DNA from 4 places in the Bradyrhizobium sp. LjRoot220 genome. Region 1 is predicted to be linked to each of the others. Evidence: predicted binding sites of a transcription regulator. Region 1 holds the regulator's gene; each other region holds the start of a gene.

What was found. The regulator LexA, encoded in region 1, represses DNA repair genes until DNA is damaged. The targets are predictions, from matches to a motif close to TGTTCNNNNTGTGTTCNG.
Region 2: a site for LexA is predicted at 998-1,015, ahead of recA (recombinase RecA). Genes of this name have one in related genera too.
Region 3: a site for LexA is predicted at 1,237-1,254, ahead of ruvC (crossover junction endodeoxyribonuclease RuvC). Genes of this name have one in related genera too.
Region 4: a site for LexA is predicted at 1,066-1,083, ahead of uvrA (excinuclease ABC subunit UvrA). Genes of this name have one in related genera too.

Annotation. Positions count from the first base shown of each region.
Region 1 covers NZ_CAXUPS020000004.1:184,647-186,850, forward strand. Annotated here, with positions in the region: gene ACSQ84_RS19230 (molybdopterin molybdotransferase MoeA) at 1-605, shown strand, start outside; gene lexA (transcriptional repressor LexA) at 846-1,550, shown strand; gene ACSQ84_RS19240 (hypothetical protein) at 1,869-2,108, shown strand.
Region 2 covers NZ_CAXUPS020000002.1:293,706-295,909, forward strand. Annotated here, with positions in the region: gene ACSQ84_RS09740 (bacteriocin) at 1-73, opposite strand, end outside; gene recA (recombinase RecA) at 1,117-2,204, shown strand, end outside.
Region 3 covers NZ_CAXUPS020000007.1:36,676-38,879, forward strand. Annotated here, with positions in the region: gene ACSQ84_RS25805 (methyl-accepting chemotaxis protein) at 1-124, opposite strand, end outside; gene ACSQ84_RS25810 (YebC/PmpR family DNA-binding transcriptional regulator) at 327-1,073, shown strand; gene ruvC (crossover junction endodeoxyribonuclease RuvC) at 1,285-1,812, shown strand; gene ruvA (Holliday junction branch migration protein RuvA) at 2,102-2,204, shown strand, end outside.
Region 4 covers NZ_CAXUPS020000004.1:65,935-68,138, reverse strand. Annotated here, with positions in the region: gene uvrA (excinuclease ABC subunit UvrA) at 1-979, opposite strand, end outside; gene ACSQ84_RS18665 (outer membrane protein) at 1,279-2,031, opposite strand.

The DNA of each region.
Region 1 (2,204 bases):
ACGCGCTGCGCGCGCTGGCGCGGGCCGAGGGCGCCGAGACCATCGATTTCGGCATTGCCGCCGACACGATCGATGCGACCACCGACGGCATCCGCCGTGCCCGCGCATCGGGCGCCGACATCCTGATCACGATGGGCGGCGCCTCCGTCGGCGACCACGACCTCGTCAAGCGCTCGCTGGAGGCCGAGGGCGTCGCGATGGCGTTCTGGCGGATCGCGATGCGCCCGGGCAAGCCGATGATGCACGGACGGCTCGGCGCGATGCGGGTGATCGGCCTGCCCGGCAATCCGGTCTCGTCCTATGTCTGCGGCTTCCTGTTTCTGGTGCCACTGATTCGGGCGCTGTCGGGCCGAAATACCGTCCATCACGTCCGGGAGAGTGCGCTGCTCGGCCGCGATCTTCCCGCCAACGACCAGCGCGAAGACTATCTGCGCGCACGGCTCGAGCGGCGCCAGGATGGCGCGTTGATCGCGGTGCCGGTGAGCCACCAGGATTCCTCGCTGCTGGGAAATCTCGCTGCGGCACGGGCGCTTTTGATCCGTCCGCCGTTTGCGCCGGCGGTGCCGAAGGGGATGCCATGCGAGTTCCTGCGCTTGCCGGAATGATGCACCGCGCAACGGCGCCGTCTGGCGAAGTCGGCGCGCGTTCACCTGAAATTAAGTGGTTGCGGAACATGTATCGAACATATAGTGTCCGTTCATGATTTGTTTCGAGGACTAGTGTCTTTAATTGGGAGTTTTGGACTCCGAATTTAGGGACGCCTCTCGCGACTGAAGACCACGAAGTTGAAGACCACGAAGTTGAAGATCACGAATTACGACGCGCCAACCGGGGGATTGCTCGAGATGCTTACGCGCAAACAGTATGAACTTCTGCGTTTCATCAACGAACGGCTCAAGGAAGCCGGCGTGCCGCCCTCCTTCGACGAGATGAAGGATGCGCTCGACCTCAGGTCCAAGTCCGGCATCCACCGCCTGATCACCGCTCTGGAAGAGCGCGGCTTCATCCGCCGCCTGCCCAACCGCGCGCGCGCCATCGAAGTCATCAAGCTGCCCGAGCTTGCCGGCAGTAACGGCAACGGCCGCCGCGGCTTCACGCCCAGCGTCATCGAGGGCACGCTCGGCAAGGTTCGCGCCGCCAGCGCGCCCGCTGCCGATGATGGCGAGCGCCCGGTCGCCGTACCGGTGATGGGCCGGATCGCCGCCGGTACGCCGATCGAGGCGCTGCAGACCCGCAGCCACACCATCAGCGTACCACCTGACATGCTCGGCTCCGGCGAACATTACGCGCTCGAAGTACGCGGCGATTCCATGGTCGACGCCGGCATTCTCGACGGCGACATGGCGCTGATCCAGCGCAACGAAACCGCCGACACCGGCGATATCGTGGTGGCGCTGATCGACGAGGAGGAAGCAACCCTGAAACGCTTCCGCCGCCGCGGCGCCTCGATCGCGCTCGAGCCCGCCAACACCTCCTATGAAGTCCGCATCCTGCCGCCGAACCGGGTCCGGATTCAGGGCAAGCTGATCGGGCTGTACCGGAAGTACTGAGCGCGGCCCGCTTTCGCGGCCGTCAGTGGCGTCATTCCTCATCCCCAAGTCGTCATGCCCGGCCTTGAGCCGGGCATCAACGTCTTTGGTTCATCTCGAGGAAAGGCGTGGATGGCCGGCCATAGGCGAGCGGAAGCGACGCCGTCCTTCAGACGGCTATGCCCGGCCATGACGAAGGGGGTGCGGCGCGCAGGCGCTCGTCCCACAATTGCCCAGAACACGGCAAAAACTGGCGTGACGTTGGTTGGTATGACGCGTTTTCTTCAGCTTCGCTGGAAACGCCCTAGCCCCGGGGGGAAACGAGACGTGGTCAGCAACATGATCACCAAAATCACCTGGCAACGCGCGGGACTGGTGACCGAGCCGGGCCGCTACATGCTCCGGTTCGGCTGGCTGACGGTGACCGCCGACGACCTCGCAATCTGGCAGCAATATCCGGAGGCCGCCTTCACGCTGGTCGAATTGCCCGACATTGCCGACGACGGCCGGGAGCAATTCCATCTCGGCGCCTTCGAACTGCCGCTGCCGCCGACGGGCGAAGATTCGCAGCCGCCGTAGCGTGTTTGTGATCGGGCGCGCCGGCCTTCAATTGGCAAACGCGCAGAACAGGAATAGACTTTGGCCAAGTCCACTCTGATGGAGGCCAGCGCCTCG
Region 2 (2,204 bases), on a different contig from region 1:
TGATGTTGCCGCCGCTGACCTGCTCGAGTTCGTCAAACGACAGTTCGCAGATTTCGTTGTTGAGTTCGCTCATGTCTGTCTCCTGTTTGTGGGGCAGGACCACTCCCGCCAGCCTCGATGACAGGGATAGGCCGGCCCGCGATGCGCGGCTGTGATGGCCGTCACTCTGGCAATTGGGCAATTGGGCCAGCCCCTGGAGGCCAGCACGGTTGGCATCTGGCCTACGCGTGGCCGCGTTCCACCGAAGGTGCTGGCGAAGAAAGCGGTTGGCGTTATTCGCGGATCGGAGCTGGTCCGCTGCGGTGCTCGCGCTTGTGCGCCCCCATGCGCATGCTCGGGGTCTCCGCAATCATACGGGCGCAAATCGCTGGCCACGTTTCACCGCCATACATAGTGTGCGAGGACCGCCAAGCGAGCCGGATGAAAGGTGGGTCAAATGAAAGCCGTGACGCCAAAGATCAGAGAGCATAGGTGCGCCGCCTGCAATGGAACGGGCTTTCCCGTGGTGAAGCAGCCCGTACTGGCAACTCACAGAATTTATCCTGAGAAGTGTGAGGCCTGTGCCGGCAAGGGCAGAATTACGGACGATAGCTGAGGCGGCGCCGGGCACGCGTTTCAATGTGCAGCGTTTCAGTAATGGATGCCCTTATGTTGGCTGCTGCATCTGCCGCCGCCACCTTACCAGTGGAGCGCGTGATCTCCGGCAACCCGGATGATTCTGGCGACCTGTTGAGCCTTGGAAGCCAAGCCGCGAAGTAGGCATAGCGCCGTTGCAGCTTGCGGGAATGTTTCCCTCTGGCAAATCGGGAAGGTGTTCAATCCATTCCCCGATCGCGCGGGCCTAATGGGTTTATAATGATTTGAATCACGCCGCTCGTGCCGGGCCTTTGAGAACACCGGGTAAACACGGTGAGATCATTCGTTAACGCGAACTACGACACTTCGAAATTCAGCATAAGACACCGGGGGTTAAAGGCGGACGGCAACGCCTCGAAAAAAGAACATATTGCGAACATAGAACAAAGGTGGTACAAGCTCTCACCGTCAATCGAATCCCTGAGATCCTCGCCGTCCGTTTGTCCCGCTAGCGAATCCCCGCCATAAGGAGCACGACCAATGTCCGCCACTGCCCTGCGTATCGTCGAAGGATCCTCCATGGATAAGACCAAGGCCCTGTCCGCCGCGCTCTCGCAGATCGAGCGCCAGTTCGGCAAGGGTTCGGTGATGAAGCTGGGCAAGAACGACCGCTCGATGGATATCGAGACGATATCGTCAGGCTCGCTTGGACTGGACATCGCGCTCGGCGTCGGCGGCCTGCCGCGCGGGCGAGTGGTCGAAATCTACGGGCCGGAATCCTCGGGCAAAACCACGCTGGCGCTGCACACAGTGGCGGAAGGCCAGAAGAAGGGCGGCATCTGCGCCTTCATCGACGCCGAACACGCGCTCGACCCGGTCTATGCCCGCAAGCTCGGCGTCAACATCGACGAACTCCTGATCTCGCAGCCCGACACCGGCGAGCAGGCGCTGGAAATCTGCGACACGCTGGTGCGTTCCGGCGCGGTCGACGTGCTGGTCGTCGATTCCGTCGCCGCCTTGGTGCCGAAGGCCGAGCTCGAAGGCGAAATGGGCGATGCGCTGCCCGGCCTGCAGGCGCGGCTGATGAGCCAGGCGCTGCGCAAGCTCACCGCCTCGATCAACAAATCCAACACTATGGTGATCTTCATCAACCAGATCCGCATGAAGATCGGTGTGATGTATGGTTCGCCGGAAACCACCACCGGCGGTAATGCGCTGAAATTCTACGCCTCCGTTCGCCTCGACATCCGCCGCATCGGTGCGATCAAGGAGCGCGACGAAGTCGTCGGCAACGCCACCCGCGTCAAGGTGGTGAAGAACAAGCTGGCGCCGCCGTTCAAGCAGGTCGAATTCGACATCATGTATGGCGAGGGCGTTTCCAAGATGGGTGAAATCCTCGACCTCGGCGTCAAGGCCGGCATCGTCGAGAAATCCGGCGCCTGGTTCTCTTATGACAGCCAGCGGCTGGGCCAAGGCCGCGAGAACTCGAAAGCGTTCCTCAAGGCCAACCCCGACATGACCGCGAAGATCGAGATGGCGATCCGCCAGAACTCCGGCCTGATCGCCGAACAGATTCTCGCCGGTCCCCCCGAGCGCGACGCCGACGGCGAAGAGCCGGCCGACGAATA
Region 3 (2,204 bases), on a different contig from region 1:
TTTCCTTGGCCGAATCGCCTTCCGCGCCGGCGACATCCGCCGCGGCTACCGCTACCGGATTCTTGTGCTCGGCTGCAGGCGCGGTCGCTTCCGGCACTCGCTTTCGAAACAAACCGAAGGCCATGGTGTCTCTTATAAGTTGAATTTGGGTGGCTCATCCTCTCATCCGGGCATGAAGTCATGGTTAACAACTGCCTCATATTCCGGCATACGGGCACTACTTAAGTACCAAAACGGCCGTGAATCTTTGATTTTGGCCCGCCACCGGCCTATAAGGCCGCGTTTTCATCCAAAATCCGCTCCCGAACGAATCCAAGAGACCCCGCATGGCCGGCCATTCCCAATTCAAGAACATCATGCACCGCAAGGGGCGGCAGGATGCCCAGAAGTCGAAACTGTTCGGCAAGCTGGCGCGCGAAATCACGGTCGCGGCCAAGATGGGCCAGCCCGATCCGGCGATGAACGCGCGGCTGCGCGCGGCGATCATTTCCGCCCGCCAGGAAAACATGTCGAAGGATTCGATCGAGCGCGCCGTGAAGAAGGCGACCGGCGGCGACGGCGAGAATTACGAGGAGATTCGCTACGAAGGCTATGGCCCCGGCGGCGTCGCCGTGATCGTCGAGGCGTTGACCGACAACCGTAACCGCGCGGCCTCCGACATCCGCTCCTACTTCACGAAATCCGGCGGCAACCTCGGCGAAACCGGATCGGTCGCCTTCATGTTCGATCACACCGGCATCATCGAATATGACGCCAAGGTCGCCTCCGACGACGCGATGCTGGAAGCCGCGATCGAAGCCGGCGCCGATGACGTGATTTCGAGCGAGAACGGCCACGAAATCTACGCCTCGCAGGAAACCTTTCGCGAGGTCGCCAAGGCGCTGGAAGCGAAATTCGGCGAAGCCCGCAAGGCGGCGCTGACCTGGAAGCCGCAGAACACGGTTCCGGTGGATGACGAGACCGGCGAGAAGCTGTTGAAGCTGATCGACCATTTGAACGAGCACGACGACGTGCAGAACGTCTACGCCAATTTCGAGGTGTCCGACGCGCTGATGGCGAAGATGGGCGGGTGAACTGGGCTTCGCTACGCTGCTCCACCCACTGCTGTCGTCGCCCGGCTTGACCGGGCGATCCAGTACTCCGGCCTGTTGCGATTCATCACAGGTTTCCCGGCGTACTGGATCCCCGCCGTCGCGGGGATGACAATCGGGTTTTGTCACCAGGGCAGGGGATGACCGTTCTCTTTATGTTTCGTTCACTCCGCTCTGGCGTTATCACTACGCCATGACATCTCCCCCGATTCGCCAACCCGTCCGGATCATCGGCATCGACCCCGGCCTGCGCCGCACCGGCTGGGGCGTGATCGAGACCGAGGGTAACCGGCTGGTCTTCGTCGGCTGCGGTTCGGTGGAGCCGCCGGACGACCTGCCGCTGGCGAGCCGGCTCTTGGCGATCCATGAAGGGCTCGCCGCCGTGCTCGGCGATTTCCGCCCCGTGGAGGCCGCGGTCGAACAGACCTTTGTCAACAAGGACGGCGTCGCGACGCTGAAACTCGGCCAGGCGCGCGGCGTCGCCATGCTGGCACCGGCAATGTTCGGCATATCCGTCGCCGAATATGCGCCGAACCAGGTCAAGAAGACCGTGGTCGGTGCCGGACATGCCGACAAGAACCAGATCGCGGTGATGCTCAAGATTCTGCTGCCGAAGGCCGAACCAAGATCCGCCGACGCCGCCGACGCGCTGGCGATCGCGATCACGCACGCCCATCACCGCGCCAGCACGGCGCTGCGCCTGAAGGTGGCGGGCGGATGACAAACTATTTCGGTGGAATGCGAAGTGAGGTGGGCACGCTCGCCAGGCTCCCTCCCCCCTTGCGGGGGAGGGTTGGGGAGAGGGGTAAGCCGCGGGCTCCGGCCGACGATATCCGGCGACAATGTCTCAACGGAACGATGGATGAGGATGCCCGTCCTGTCTTCGCGATGCGTCAGGCAATCGAACAAGCGGCACCCCTCTCCCTAACCCTCCCTCGCAAGGGGGGAGGGAACCCATCTGCCGGCGTGTCCCTCACTATTGGTGCCGCCAGCGGATTCAGGTGGCCGAGATGATCGGCAAACTCAAAGGCCTGATCGATTCCTACGGCGAGGATTACGTGATCCTCGACGTCGGCGGCGTCGGCTATCAGGTGCATTGCTCGTCGCGCACGC
Region 4 (2,204 bases), 120 kb from region 1:
CGTCGATATGCTGCTCGACGCCGAGGCCGCCGCAGGCCGGGCAGGCGCCATAGGGGTTGTTGAACGAGAACAGCCGGGGCTCGATCTCCGGAATGGTGAAGCCGGACACCGGGCAGGCGAATTTTTCCGAGAACAGAATTCGTTCCGGTCCGCTCTTGTCGTGGATTTTTGCGGTTTTCTTGTCGGATTTCTTCTCGTCGGCGGCGCCCGCGGGCGCATCGGCGTATTCGATCACCGCCAGCCCCTCGGCGAGTTTTAAGGCGGTCTCAAAACTTTCGGCGAGGCGCTGGCCGATGTCGGGGCGTACCACGATGCGGTCGACGACGACGTCGATGTCGTGCGGGAATTTCTTGTCGAGTGTGGGCGCATCCGCGAGCTCATAGAAGCTGCCGTCGATCTTGACGCGCTGAAAGCCCTTCTTGAGGTATTCGGCGAGCTCTTTCTTGTATTCGCCCTTGCGGCCGCGCGCGACCGGCGCCAGCAGATAGAGCCGCGTGCCCTCGGGCAGCGCCAGCACACGGTCGACCATCTGCGACACCAGCTGGCTTTCGATCGGCAGGCCGGTTGCCGGCGAGTAGGGCACGCCGACGCGCGCCCACAACAGGCGCATGTAGTCGTAGATCTCGGTGACGGTGCCGACGGTGGAGCGCGGGTTTTTCGACGTCGTCTTCTGCTCGATCGAGATCGCCGGCGACAGGCCGTCGATCTGGTCGACGTCGGGCTTCTGCATCATCTCGAGGAATTGGCGCGCGTAGGCGGACAGCGACTCGACGTAGCGGCGCTGGCCCTCGGCATAGATGGTGTCGAAGGCGAGCGAGGATTTTCCCGAGCCGGACAGGCCGGTGAACACCGCCAGCTTGTCGCGGGGAATCTCGACGTCGATGTTTTTCAGATTGTGCTCGCGCGCGCCGCGGATTGTTATCGCGCGCGTTCCCGAGCCGGCGTTAGTTTGGCGCTTCGCCCTCAGCACTTCATCCATATCGGCATTTCCAGGCGCGTGAAGGCGCGCCACGTTGGGCGCGCATCGCCGGGACAAGACCGGAGCGGGCGCCGATGGCAGAAAGCTGGAACGTAGGAAGAACGGGCCGGGATTTCCAGTGCTCGCTGCAAGCCATCAACGGTTTGTTTTGCAAGGGCTTGTCAAGGAACTGCCAAGGAAGTTGCAATGGCAGCAGATGGCAGCGGAACCGCTGTAGGATGAAGCGTGCACGCAAACAAAAAGGCCGGCGCGAGGCCGGCCTTTCGTTATTCCGATTTCAGCGAAGCTAAGTACCGAACTCAGTACTTGGCAACGACCGGGCCACCCCAGCGATAGTTGACGCGGACGGTGACGAGATCGACGTCCTGGCTGATGCGGTCGACCGTGGAGAGCACGCCGGCGGGCGTCGCGAAGCCCACGTTGCGGTCGCCCATGAACATGTGATCGTATTCGACGGCGGCCGACCAGTTCGGGGCGAAGCCGTACTCGAGGCCGACGCCGACGACGCCGCCCCAGCGGGTTTCCTTAGCCGAGTCGAAAATCACGTTGGTGCCCGTGAAGCGATGGTCATACCGATCTTCGGTGACTGCAGCGCCACCCTTCACGTAGAGCAGGGCGTTATTCCAAGCGTAACCGATCTGACCCGTGAACAGGCCAAAGCTTCGGACGTTGGTATGATCAACCGCATCGCCCGGAACCAGGATGAACTGCTGGCTTACGCGCGAACCGTTAAAGTCCGCCCAGTTGCCCTGCGCTTCAACGCCGAACACCCATGCAGCCGCCTGCCAGCGATAGCCGATCTGACCACCGACCGTGCCGCCGGTCGCATCATGACATCCTTCAGCAAGAAGAGGGCCCGCCACCGGAACGACGTCCCAGCACTTGTGGCTCGAACCCCAGCCGCCGTTGATACCGATGTAGAAACCGCTCCAGTCGTAGACTGCAGCGATCATCGGGGGCGCCTTGGTGTAAGGACGCGCGGCGAGATCAGCGGCTGCGGCGGGAGCCGCGAACGCTACGAGTGCAACCGTACCAAGCAAAAACTTTTTCATTTCAAAATCCCCAGTCCCTGATCGCTTCCCGTTGGTCCCGAAGCGATGTCATCCAAGACGCGAGCGCCGCGTCGTTGAATAAATCAATACGCCGATTCAACCGGAAATACCGTCTCCGAAATGCCACACTCGCGGCCGAAGTGAGGGCTCTTCAAGGTAATGATTTGTTTACA